DNA from 3 places in the Rhodoplanes sp. P11 genome. Region 1 is predicted to be linked to each of the others. Evidence: predicted binding sites of a transcription regulator. Region 1 holds the regulator's gene; each other region holds the start of a gene.
What was found. The regulator HrcA, encoded in region 1, represses chaperone genes, less so after heat shock. The targets are predictions, from matches to a motif close to GTTAGCACTCNCNNNNNGNGAGTGCTAAC.
Positions count from the first base shown of each region.

Region 2: a site for HrcA is predicted at 1,780-1,808, ahead of groES (co-chaperone GroES). Genes of this name have one in related genera too.
Region 3: a site for HrcA is predicted at 1,461-1,489, ahead of groES (co-chaperone GroES). Genes of this name have one in related genera too.

Region 1 covers NZ_CAXWGY010000012.1:491,895-495,165, forward strand. The annotation lists gene rph (ribonuclease PH) at 1-517, opposite strand, end outside; gene hrcA (heat-inducible transcriptional repressor HrcA) at 869-1,945, shown strand; gene grpE (nucleotide exchange factor GrpE) at 2,090-2,821, shown strand; gene ACFQUV_RS11450 (hypothetical protein) at 2,858-3,271, opposite strand, start outside.
Region 2 covers NZ_CAXWGY010000019.1:216,774-220,044, reverse strand. The annotation lists gene ACFQUV_RS20135 (tripartite tricarboxylate transporter substrate binding protein) at 1-250, opposite strand, end outside; gene ACFQUV_RS20130 (LysR family transcriptional regulator) at 355-1,278, shown strand; gene ACFQUV_RS20125 (usg protein) at 1,318-1,587, opposite strand; gene groES (co-chaperone GroES) at 1,939-2,253, shown strand; gene groL (chaperonin GroEL) at 2,373-3,271, shown strand, end outside.
Region 3 covers NZ_CAXWGY010000016.1:14,697-17,967, reverse strand. The annotation lists gene groL (chaperonin GroEL) at 1-1,010, opposite strand, end outside; gene groES (co-chaperone GroES) at 1,103-1,399, opposite strand; gene ACFQUV_RS11915 (hypothetical protein) at 2,022-2,567, shown strand; gene ACFQUV_RS11910 (GNAT family N-acetyltransferase) at 2,587-3,018, shown strand; gene ACFQUV_RS11905 (MFS transporter) at 3,080-3,271, shown strand, end outside.

The sequences.
Region 1 (3,271 bases):
GCACCGCGACGCCGTTGTGGACCCCGCACGACACCGCCGCGACGTGGTCGCGCAGCACCTCGCCGCGCAGCATGTCGCGCGTCTTCATCCAGGCGAGGCAGTCGTGCAGCGCCACCCAGGCGCCGGTGATCGAGGCGGTGCGGGTGCCGCCGTCGGCCTGGATCACGTCGCAGTCGATGGTGATCTGGCGCTCGCCGAGCGCCTCGAGGTCGACCACGGCGCGCAGCGAGCGGCCGATCAGCCGCTGAATCTCCACGGTGCGGCCGCTCTGCTTGCCGGCCGACGCCTCGCGGCGGGTGCGCTCCGAGGTGGCACGCGGCAGCATGCCGTACTCGGCGGTGATCCAGCCGCGCGCCTGGCCCTTGAGCCACGGCGGCAGCCGCTCCTCCAGGGTCGCGGTCACCAGCACATGGGTGTCGCCGAACTTCACGAAGCAGGAGCCCTCGGCATACTTCACCACGGCCCGTTCGAGCGAAACGGCTCGCAGCTCGTCGGGCTGACGGTGGCTCGGACGCATCGGGGTACTCCTTGGACGGCGATCGCCGCGGCGATCGGCTCGGCAGTCGGCTGCGGGCACGGCGCGGTCGGGCGAAGGCGGCGGGGCCGCCGCGGGCGTTCGACCGGCGGCACGCTTGTAGGTCGGCGCGGGCGGAGCGGCAAGGCCCTCCCCGGCGGGGCTCGGTTGCGACGGGACGGCGCGGGACGACGATCGGCGGCGCAGCGCGATGCCGGCGAAGACGGCCGGGGCCTGGCCGGGAGCCGCCGGCGGGCCCCGGCGCGAGCGCCTTGCGCTTCGCCCCATCGAGGGACAAATCTCTGGTCCTCCGATCCTTTTGTCCGGGAGACACCGCCCGTGTCCCAGCCCGTTCTGCCCTCCGATTTGCCGCTCGCCACCACGGCCACCAGCCTGGTGCAGCTCAACGAGCGATCCCGCGAGATTTTCCGCCACATCGTCGAGTCGTATCTGGCCACCGGCGAGCCGGTCGGCTCGCGCAACCTCTCGCGCCTGCTGCCGATGACGCTGTCGCCCGCCTCGGTGCGCAACGTCATGCAGGACCTGGAGCAGCTCGGCCTGATCTACGCCCCGCACACCTCGGCGGGCCGGCTGCCGACCGAGTTCGGCCTGCGCTTCTTCGTCGACGCGCTGATGCAGGTCGGCGACCTGCCGGAGACCGAGCGCCGCTCCATCGAGGCGCAGGTGGCGGCCACCGGGCGCTCCTTCGAGACCGTGCTGACCGAGGCCTCGACCATGCTGTCGGGGCTGACGCGGGCCGCCGGGGTGGTGCTGAGCACCAAGGCGAACGCCCGCCTCAAGCATATCGAGTTCGTCCGCCTGGAGCCGTCGCGGGCCCTGGTCGTGCTGGTCGCCGAGGACGGCCAGGTGGAGAACCGGCTGGTCGACCTGCCGATCGGCCTGCCCGGCTCGGCGCTAGTCGAGGCGTCGAACTTCCTCAATCACCACATCGCCGGCCGCACCCTGGTGGAGGCCAAGGCGGCGCTGGAAACGACTCTGGCGGCCAGCCGCGCCGAGCTCGACCAGCTCACCCGCCGGATCGTCGAGGCGGGGCTGGCCAGCTGGTCGGGCGGCGACGGCGACGAGCGGCGGCTGATCGTGCGCGGCCACGCCCATCTGCTGGAAGACCTGAAGGCGCTGGAGGATCTCGAACGGGTGCGCCAGCTGTTCGACGAGCTGGAGACCCAGCGCGGCCTGGTCGACCTGCTCGGCCGCGCCGAGTCGGCGGACGGCGTGCGCATCTTCATCGGCTCGGAGAACAAGCTGTTCTCGCTGTCGGGCTCGTCCACCATCATCGCGCCCTACCAGGACGCCGCCGGCCGCATCGTCGGGGTGATCGGGGTGATCGGCCCGACCCGGCTCAACTATGCCCGCATCGTGCCGATGGTCGACTACACCGCCCGCCTGGTCGGTCGCCTGCTCGGCGGCTGAGGGTCGTCGGCCCGCGCAAGCGGCCCCGCAGCGACCCCGCGGGGGCCGCAAGGCACCTCCGTGGCACGGCCGAACCGCTTGATTTTCCGAGCCCGGATGGCGATATGCGGGGCGACCCCAAGGTTTGAACGGACGGACCAGATCATGACCGAACCGAATGCCGGCGACGCTGCACCCGCCCCCGAGGCGGCGCGCGCGAGCCAGCCCGCCGATGCCGCCAAGACCGCCAACCCCTCGGCCGGCGCGGCACCCGCCGAGGCCACCCCGGAGGCCACTCCCGCCGTCGACGTCGCGGCGCTCCAGCAGGAGGTGGCCGAGCACAAGGACCGCCTGCTGCGGACCCTCGCCGAGATGGAGAACCTGCGCCGCCGCACCGAGCGCGAGGTCGCCGACGCCCGCACCTACGGCATCTCGGGCTTCGCCCGCGATCTCCTCGGCGTCGCCGACAATCTGCGCCGGGCGCTGGACGCCGTCGCGGCCGAGAAGCGCGATGCCCTGCCGGCCCCCGTGCTCGCCTTCGTCGAGGGCGTCGAGCTGACCGAGCGCGAGCTTCTCAAGGTGTTCGAGCGCAACGGCGTCCGCCGCTTCGATCCGAAGGGCGAGAAGTTCGACCCCAACGTCCATCAGGCGATGTTCGAGGTGCCCGACCCGAGCCAGCCGACCGGCACCGTGGTTCAGGTGGTCCAGGCCGGCTTCATGATCGGCGAGCGGGTTCTGCGCCCCGCCATGGTGGGGGTCTCCAAGGGCGGCCCCAAGACCGCGCCAGCATCGGCGCCCGCCGGCTCGCCGGCCGCCGCCGATGCCGCGGCGACGAGCGCCGGCAACGGCCCCGCCGCGAACGGCGCGGGAACGACGGGCGACAAGCCCGGGGCGTGAGCCAGTCTGCCGGCCGCGCCGCTGGCGCGGCCGCCGTCAGCCGCGCGGATTGACGCCGTCGCGCACCGCGCGGAAGCGCGGGAACGCCTCGCTCCAGGCGTCGTCGCGGGCGGCGCCGAGGATGCGCAGATAGGCGCCAGAGCCGAACCGCACCCACTGCACGAGCTTGAGCGGAGCGTCGGTCTTCGGGTCCTTGGCCTCCGCCATGACCTGGTGGGTATGGGCGCCGCCGCCGCCCAGGCGCAGCATCTCGGTGCCGACGATCCGCACGTCCTTGTAGGCGCCGAAGCCGGCGAGCAGGTTGCGCGCGAAGGTGTCGCGGGCGGCGTTCTCCTCCGGCCCGCCGCGCCCCACCGAGACGATCAGCAGCGGCTGCTCGACGGCCTCCAGGGTGTCCTTGGGGCCGTCGGTGAGCAGCGCCCCATTGCTGCCGAGCACCCGGATGGGCCG
Region 2 (3,271 bases), on a different contig from region 1:
CCTGGGCGACGATCCGCGAGACGGTGTCGGTGGTGGCGCCGGCCGCATACGGGCACACGATGGTGATCGGCTTGGCCGGGAAGCCGGTCTGGGCCTGCACCGGGCGCGACCACGACGCCCCACCGAGGTCGCCGATCAGCGTGCCGGCGAATGTCGCACCACCGGCGCCGAGCAGTGTCCGCAGCAGCGTCCGGCGATCGAGGCCGCGTCGAGCGGCGGGCTGTCTGGCGGTCGTGATGATCCGTGCCACGGCGTGTTCCTCCGGCTCTTCTTGTCCTTTCGAGAATGGGCCGCGCGATTCATGAGAACAAATTCGATGTTGTTTGGCTTTATCATGAGGAATATTTATCGATTATGGCTCCCACCCTGCGTCAGTTTCGGACCTTCCTGGCTGTGGCCCAGACCGGCCACGTCACCCGGGCCGCCCGGCGGCTCGACCTCACGCAGCCGGCCGTGACCCACCAGATCCGTCAGCTCGAGCACGCGATCGGCGCCCCGCTGCTGCGGCGCGACGGCCGGCGGATCGCCTTGACTGCCGAGGGAGAGACTCTGCTGGCGGAGATCACGCCGGTGCTCGGCGCGCTCGAAGCGATGATGGCCCGCGTGCAGCGGCGCACGGCCGCAGCCGAGCTCGCCGGCGTGGTGCGGGTCGCCACTCTCCAGTCCTACAACGAATCCCTGGTGGTCGGCGCCGCCACCCTCCTGATGCGGCGGCATCCCAACATCCGGCTGGTGTCACGCGAGATGGCGGCCGATGCCATCGCGTCGGCGGTGCGCGACGGCGACGCCGATCTGGGGCTGACCTTCCAGCTCCGGCGCAGCACCGGCCTGCGTACGCGCGTCCTGGCGCACGAGCATCTCGTCGCCGTGATCGGGGCCGGCGCCCCGGTGCCGGAGGGCGACCCGGTCGGACTCGCGGCGCTGGCCGGGCGACCGCTCGCCCTGATGCCACGCGAATTCGCGCTGCGGGCGCTGGTGGAGGATCTGGCGGCGAACGAGGGCGTGGCGGTGCGGGCGGCGTTCGAGTCGAGCAACCTGTCGGCGCTGATCGCCTTCGCCCGGGCCAATGGCGGAGTCGCGATCATCCCGCTCCTCGTCGCCCACGGCTGGGGGGACGTGACGGTGCGCCGGCTCGGGCCGGACGGCATCCGCAGCGTCTTGTTGGTCACCAGTCCGATCGCCGAGACGCCGGTGGTGGCGGCTGCCGTGGCGGCCATCGAGGAGACGGCGGCGGCTTGGCCGCGGGCCGGCACGACCCGACCGTCGCCGGCGCAGTGACGGGACGGCCGAGACACGCGGCCGCACCACGTCGGTCTCTCAGTTGAGCCGGAACACGCCGTCGACGGCCCGGATTTCGGCCGGCTTGATCAACCGCGAATGGGCGACCGTGACCGAGTGCAGCGGCCCCTCCAGCTTCTCCTGCCAGAAGTCGAGGAACCGGGTCAGCTCCGGGAAATGCGGATGGAGGTCGTACTCCTGCCAGAGATAGGTCTGAAGCAGCCAGGGATGATCGGGCCGCCGATACAGGATGTGCGCGGTCGTCAGACCGTAACCATGGAGCTGCTTCAAGAAATCCTTTGAAGGCATGTCGTCCCCCATCCGTGATGGAACGGAAATCCTTCCCGGCACTCGCATTCATTGCAAGCGCATTTGGTAAACAAACTGTTCATGGGCGAGGCATGGCAGCCCAATGCGGGGAGTGCTATCAGCGCTTTACTTTTCGCAATGGCGAAATGCTATCGCTAAGCTTCCGGGCTTCCGCTGCACCGCATCGCCGCCCTTGGCAGTCGTCAGCCATGAGTGCCAAATTTTTTCCAAACCCCTCTTGAACGGCTCCGGCATCTTTCCCATGTCGCAACCGGGCTGCCCGGCGCCGCTCGTCCGGCCCGTTGCGCAACCCGCTTTCATCTCTCTGCGACAAGAACTTAGGAGGACAGCATGAAGTTCCGTCCGCTTCACGACCGCGTCGTCGTCAAGCGTATCGAGGCGGAGGAGAAGACCGCCGGCGGGATCATCATCCCGGATACCGCCAAGGAGAAGCCGCAGCAGGGCGAGATCATCGCCGTCGGCCCGGGCGGCCGCGACGAGGCCGGCAAGCTGGTCCCGCTCGACGTCAAGGTCGGCGATCGGGTGCTGTTCGGAAAGTGGTCGGGCACCGAGGTGAAGCTCGACGGCGTCGAGTACCTGATCATGAAGGAGAGCGACATCATGGGCGTTCTCACCGACACCGAGGCCAAGAAGAAGGCCGCCTGACCTCCCCTCGTTCGGAACACTGCCTGCCTGAACGGACCCACTGCCGGATCGAGAGGATCGGCACCGTGGTCTCGCCGGGTCGGGAGAGCGCAACGGTTTCATTCAGGAGCTGACGACAAATGGCTGCCAAGGACGTGAAATTCTCGTCGGACGCGCGCGACAAGATGCTGCGCGGCGTCGACGTGCTGGCCAACGCCGTGAAGGTCACGCTCGGCCCCAAGGGTCGCAACGTGGTGCTGGAGAAGAGCTTCGGCGCGCCGCGCATCACCAAGGACGGCGTCACCGTCGCCAAGGAGATCGAGCTGGAGGACAAGTTCGAGAACATGGGCGCCCAGATGGTGCGCGAGGTGGCCTCGAAGTCGTCCGACATCGCCGGTGACGGCACCACCACGGCGACCGTGCTGGCCCAGGCGATCGTGCGCGAGGGCGCCAAGGCGGTGGCCGCCGGCATGAACCCCATGGACCTCAAGCGCGGCATCGACCTCGCGGTCGAGGCGGTGGTGAAGGACCTGGAGAAGAACTCCAAGAAGATCACCTCGAACGACGAGATCGCCCAGGTCGGCACCATCTCGGCCAACGGCGACGCGGAGATCGGCCGCTATCTCGCCGAGGCGATGAAGAAGGTCGGCAACGAGGGCGTCATCACGGTCGAGGAGGCGAAGAGCCTGGAGACCGAGCTGGACGTCGTCGAGGGCATGCAGTTCGACCGCGGCTACATCTCGCCCTACTTCATCACCAACGCCGACAAGATGCGGGTCGAGCTCGAAGATCCCTACATCCTGATCTACGAGAAGAAGCTGTCGGGCCTGCAAGAGCTGCTGCCGCTGCTGGAGGCCGTGGTGCAGACCGGCAAGCCGCTGCTGATCGTCGCCGAGGACGTCGAGGGCGAGGCGCTGGCCACCCTGGTGGTCAACAAGCTGCGCGGCGGCCTCAAGGTCGCGGCCGTCAAGGCGCCCGGCTTCGGTGATCGCCGCAAGGCGATGCTCCAGGACATCGCCATCCTGACCGGCGGCCAGGC
Region 3 (3,271 bases), on a different contig from region 1:
CCGGCACCGTCCACGATGGTGGTCTTCTCCTTCTCGATGATCACCTTCTTGGCGCGGCCGAGCATCTGCACGGTGACGTTCTCGAGCTTGATGCCGAGGTCTTCGGAGATCACCTGGCCGCCGGTGAGGATCGCGATGTCCTCCAGCATGGCCTTGCGACGGTCACCGAAGCCGGGCGCCTTGACGGCCGCGACCTTCAGGCCGCCGCGCAGCTTGTTGACCACGAGGGTGGCCAGCGCCTCGCCCTCGACGTCCTCGGCGATGATGACGAGCGGCTTGCCCGACTGCACCACCGCCTCGAGCACCGGCAGCATCGCCTGGAGGCCCGACAGCTTCTTCTCGTGCAGGAGGACGAAGGCGTCCTCCAGCTCGGCCGTCATCTTCTCGGCGTTGGTGATGAAGTACGGCGACAGATAGCCGCGGTCGAACTGCATGCCCTCGACCACCTCGAGCTCGGTGTCGAGCGACTTGGCCTCTTCGACCGTGATGACGCCCTCGTTGCCGACCTTCTGCATCGCGCCGGCGATCATCTCGCCCACGCCCTTGTCGCCGTTGGCCGAGATGGTGCCGACCTGGGCGACCTCGGCGGACGAGCCGACCTTCTTGGCGCGGCCTTCGATGTCCTTCACCACGGCGGTGACCGCGAGGTCGATGCCGCGCTTGAGATCCATCGGGTTCATGCCGGCGGCCACCGACTTCACGCCCTCACGGACGATCGCCTGGGCCAGCACGGTCGCCGTGGTGGTGCCGTCGCCCGCGATGTCGTTGGTCTTGGACGCGACCTCGCGCACCATCTGGGCGCCCATGTTCTCGAACTTGTCCTCGAGCTCGATCTCCTTGGCGACGGTGACGCCGTCCTTGGTGATGCGAGGCGCGCCGAAGCTCTTCTCGATGACGACGTTGCGGCCCTTCGGGCCGAGCGTCACCTTCACGGCGTTGGCGAGCAGGTCGACGCCGCGCAGCATCTTGTCGCGCGCGTCGGTGGAAAAGCGGACGTCCTTGGCAGCCATTTGCTTGCTCCGAATTCGAATGGTCGGGGGAGCGTCGTCCGGGGCGGCGCCGATGGCGCCCGCGCCTCACAGACGACGTCGCGGGGCGTCGGTCAGCCGACGATCCCCATGATGTCGCTCTCCTTCATGATCAGGAGATCGACGCCGTCGAGCTTCACCTCGGTGCCCGACCACTTGCCGAACAGCACCCGGTCGCCGACCTTGACGTCGAGGGGGGTCAGCTTGCCGGCCTCGTCGCGCCCGCCCGGGCCGACCGCGATCACCTCGCCCTGGCTCGGCTTCTCCTTGGCGGTGTCCGGGATGATGATGCCGCCGGCGGTCTTCTCTTCGGCCTCGATGCGCTTCACGACGACGCGGTCGTGCAGCGGGCGGAACGTGGTCTTCGCCATGGATCAGGTATCCTCGTCGCCACCGGAGGTGGCTGGGTTCGTTGGAAACTCGTGATGGGAGGCTAGCACTCGGACATCGAGAGTGCCAGCGCCGCGCCGGACATAGGGAGTAGGTCCGGGGCTGTCAAGGCGGGCAGGCGGCCGGAGCGATGCGGCGCGGAGGGGCGCTGCGGCTGCGGTTAATGCCGGTGGCGATCGTCGGCCGAGCCGTGGCGGCTCGCCCCAGAAGGGGGGGAAGCCGCGCGGTCTCGCCGACCGCACGGCTATAGCGCACCCGGCGGCGCCCCCCGTGGTCCTAACGCCAACGGCCGGCCTCGGCAAGCCGCGCCGCCTGCGGGGCGCTGGGGTAGCTGGCGCTGGGGTGTCCGGCGGCCGGCTGTTCCCGGCGGGTGACACCTGCGGCGAAACCGTGCCGGGCGCGGCGGCTCGCGACAATGCCGCGACCGTGCCACGACGGTGTTTACCCCGTCATCGAAACGCCCACCTGATGGGTCAAAGCCACGGCTCGACCCTGCCTCGCGAGCCGCGCGGTGGCGGCGCGCTGCCGCCCGAGGCGGGTTATGTCCCGCTTGCACCGAAGCCTTTCGCCCATCAGAGTGGGCCGTCATTGTCGGAGATCGTCATGTTCGGTTCGTTCCGGGGCGTCGCGCGCGCGCTGATGGCCGTCGCGCTGCTGTCGCTCACTGGCTGCGCCAGCACTCTTCCGTCGTTCTCGGGCGGTGGCTCGGCGCCCGAGCCGCAGCCGAGCGCGCCGCCGCCGCCCTCCAACATCCGCCCCGAGGACCTGGTCGGCCGCTGGGGGCTCGCCGCCTATCATCGGCCGGAGGATCGCGCCCGCACCGAGGCGGCGGCCCGGCGCGGCTGCACCCAGCCCTTCGTCATCAACCGCAGCTCGGTGGGCGTGGCGATGCTCGGTCACGACAATCCGCAGGTGCAGGACATGCTGGTGAAGGGCAGCTACGAGGGCAAGACCTTCATCGGGCCGAACCCGCAGTCCGGCGATGCCGACGACCGCGAGGTGGTGTCGTTCGACGGCCGCGTGCTGGTGATGAGGTGGGTCGACCAGGAGGTGGCCGGCCGCTACGGCACCATGGTGCTGGTGCGCTGTGGCGCCGAGGGCACCGCCTCGCGCGGCGCTCCGCGCCCGGCACCCGCCCCAGCGCGCTGACCGGAGCGAGGGACGCGAGATGACGGCGCGCCATCCGCGCCTGCTGTGGCTGCCACTGGCGCCGTTCGAGCGTGACGGCGCCCGCGCGGCGCTGAAGCGGGCCGGACTTCCCCACGACGACGTCGACGCACCCGGCCGCTGGTACTGGCGGTTCGAGGAGGACGATGTGCCGGTCGGCTTCGGTGGCGTCGAGGTGCATGGCGATGCCGGTCTTCTGCGCATCGTCACCCTGCCGGTGCTGCGCCATCGCGGCCTCGGGGCCGCCATCGCGACGGCCCTCGAGGGTGAGACCGCGGCGCTCGGCTGCCGCATCCTCTATGTGGCGCCGGGGGGCGAGGTCGCCTTCTTCACCGAGCAGGGCTACGCGCCCTGTCCGGCCGGCACGGTTCCGGACGCCATCGCGGCGCGGCTGCCGGCCCCCGATGGCGTGATGCACAAGCGGGTCGGGTAGCGGCGGCGCGCTCCGGTGCCCGTCCGCAGGAGCGGCGCGATGGCGCGGCGTCGGGACGTGAATGGCGAAGCGGCGCAAGCTCCTCTCTCGTAAGCTCCTCTCCGGCAAGCTGCTGTTGGACGGCCCGTGGCGGGCGCTGCCCGTTCTCGGCGTCACCCAGGTGCTCGCCTGGGGCAGCCTGATTTATCCGGCCGTGCTGATCGTGCCGCGGATCGCCGCCGAGCGTGGCTGGTCGCTGTCCTTCGCCATGGCG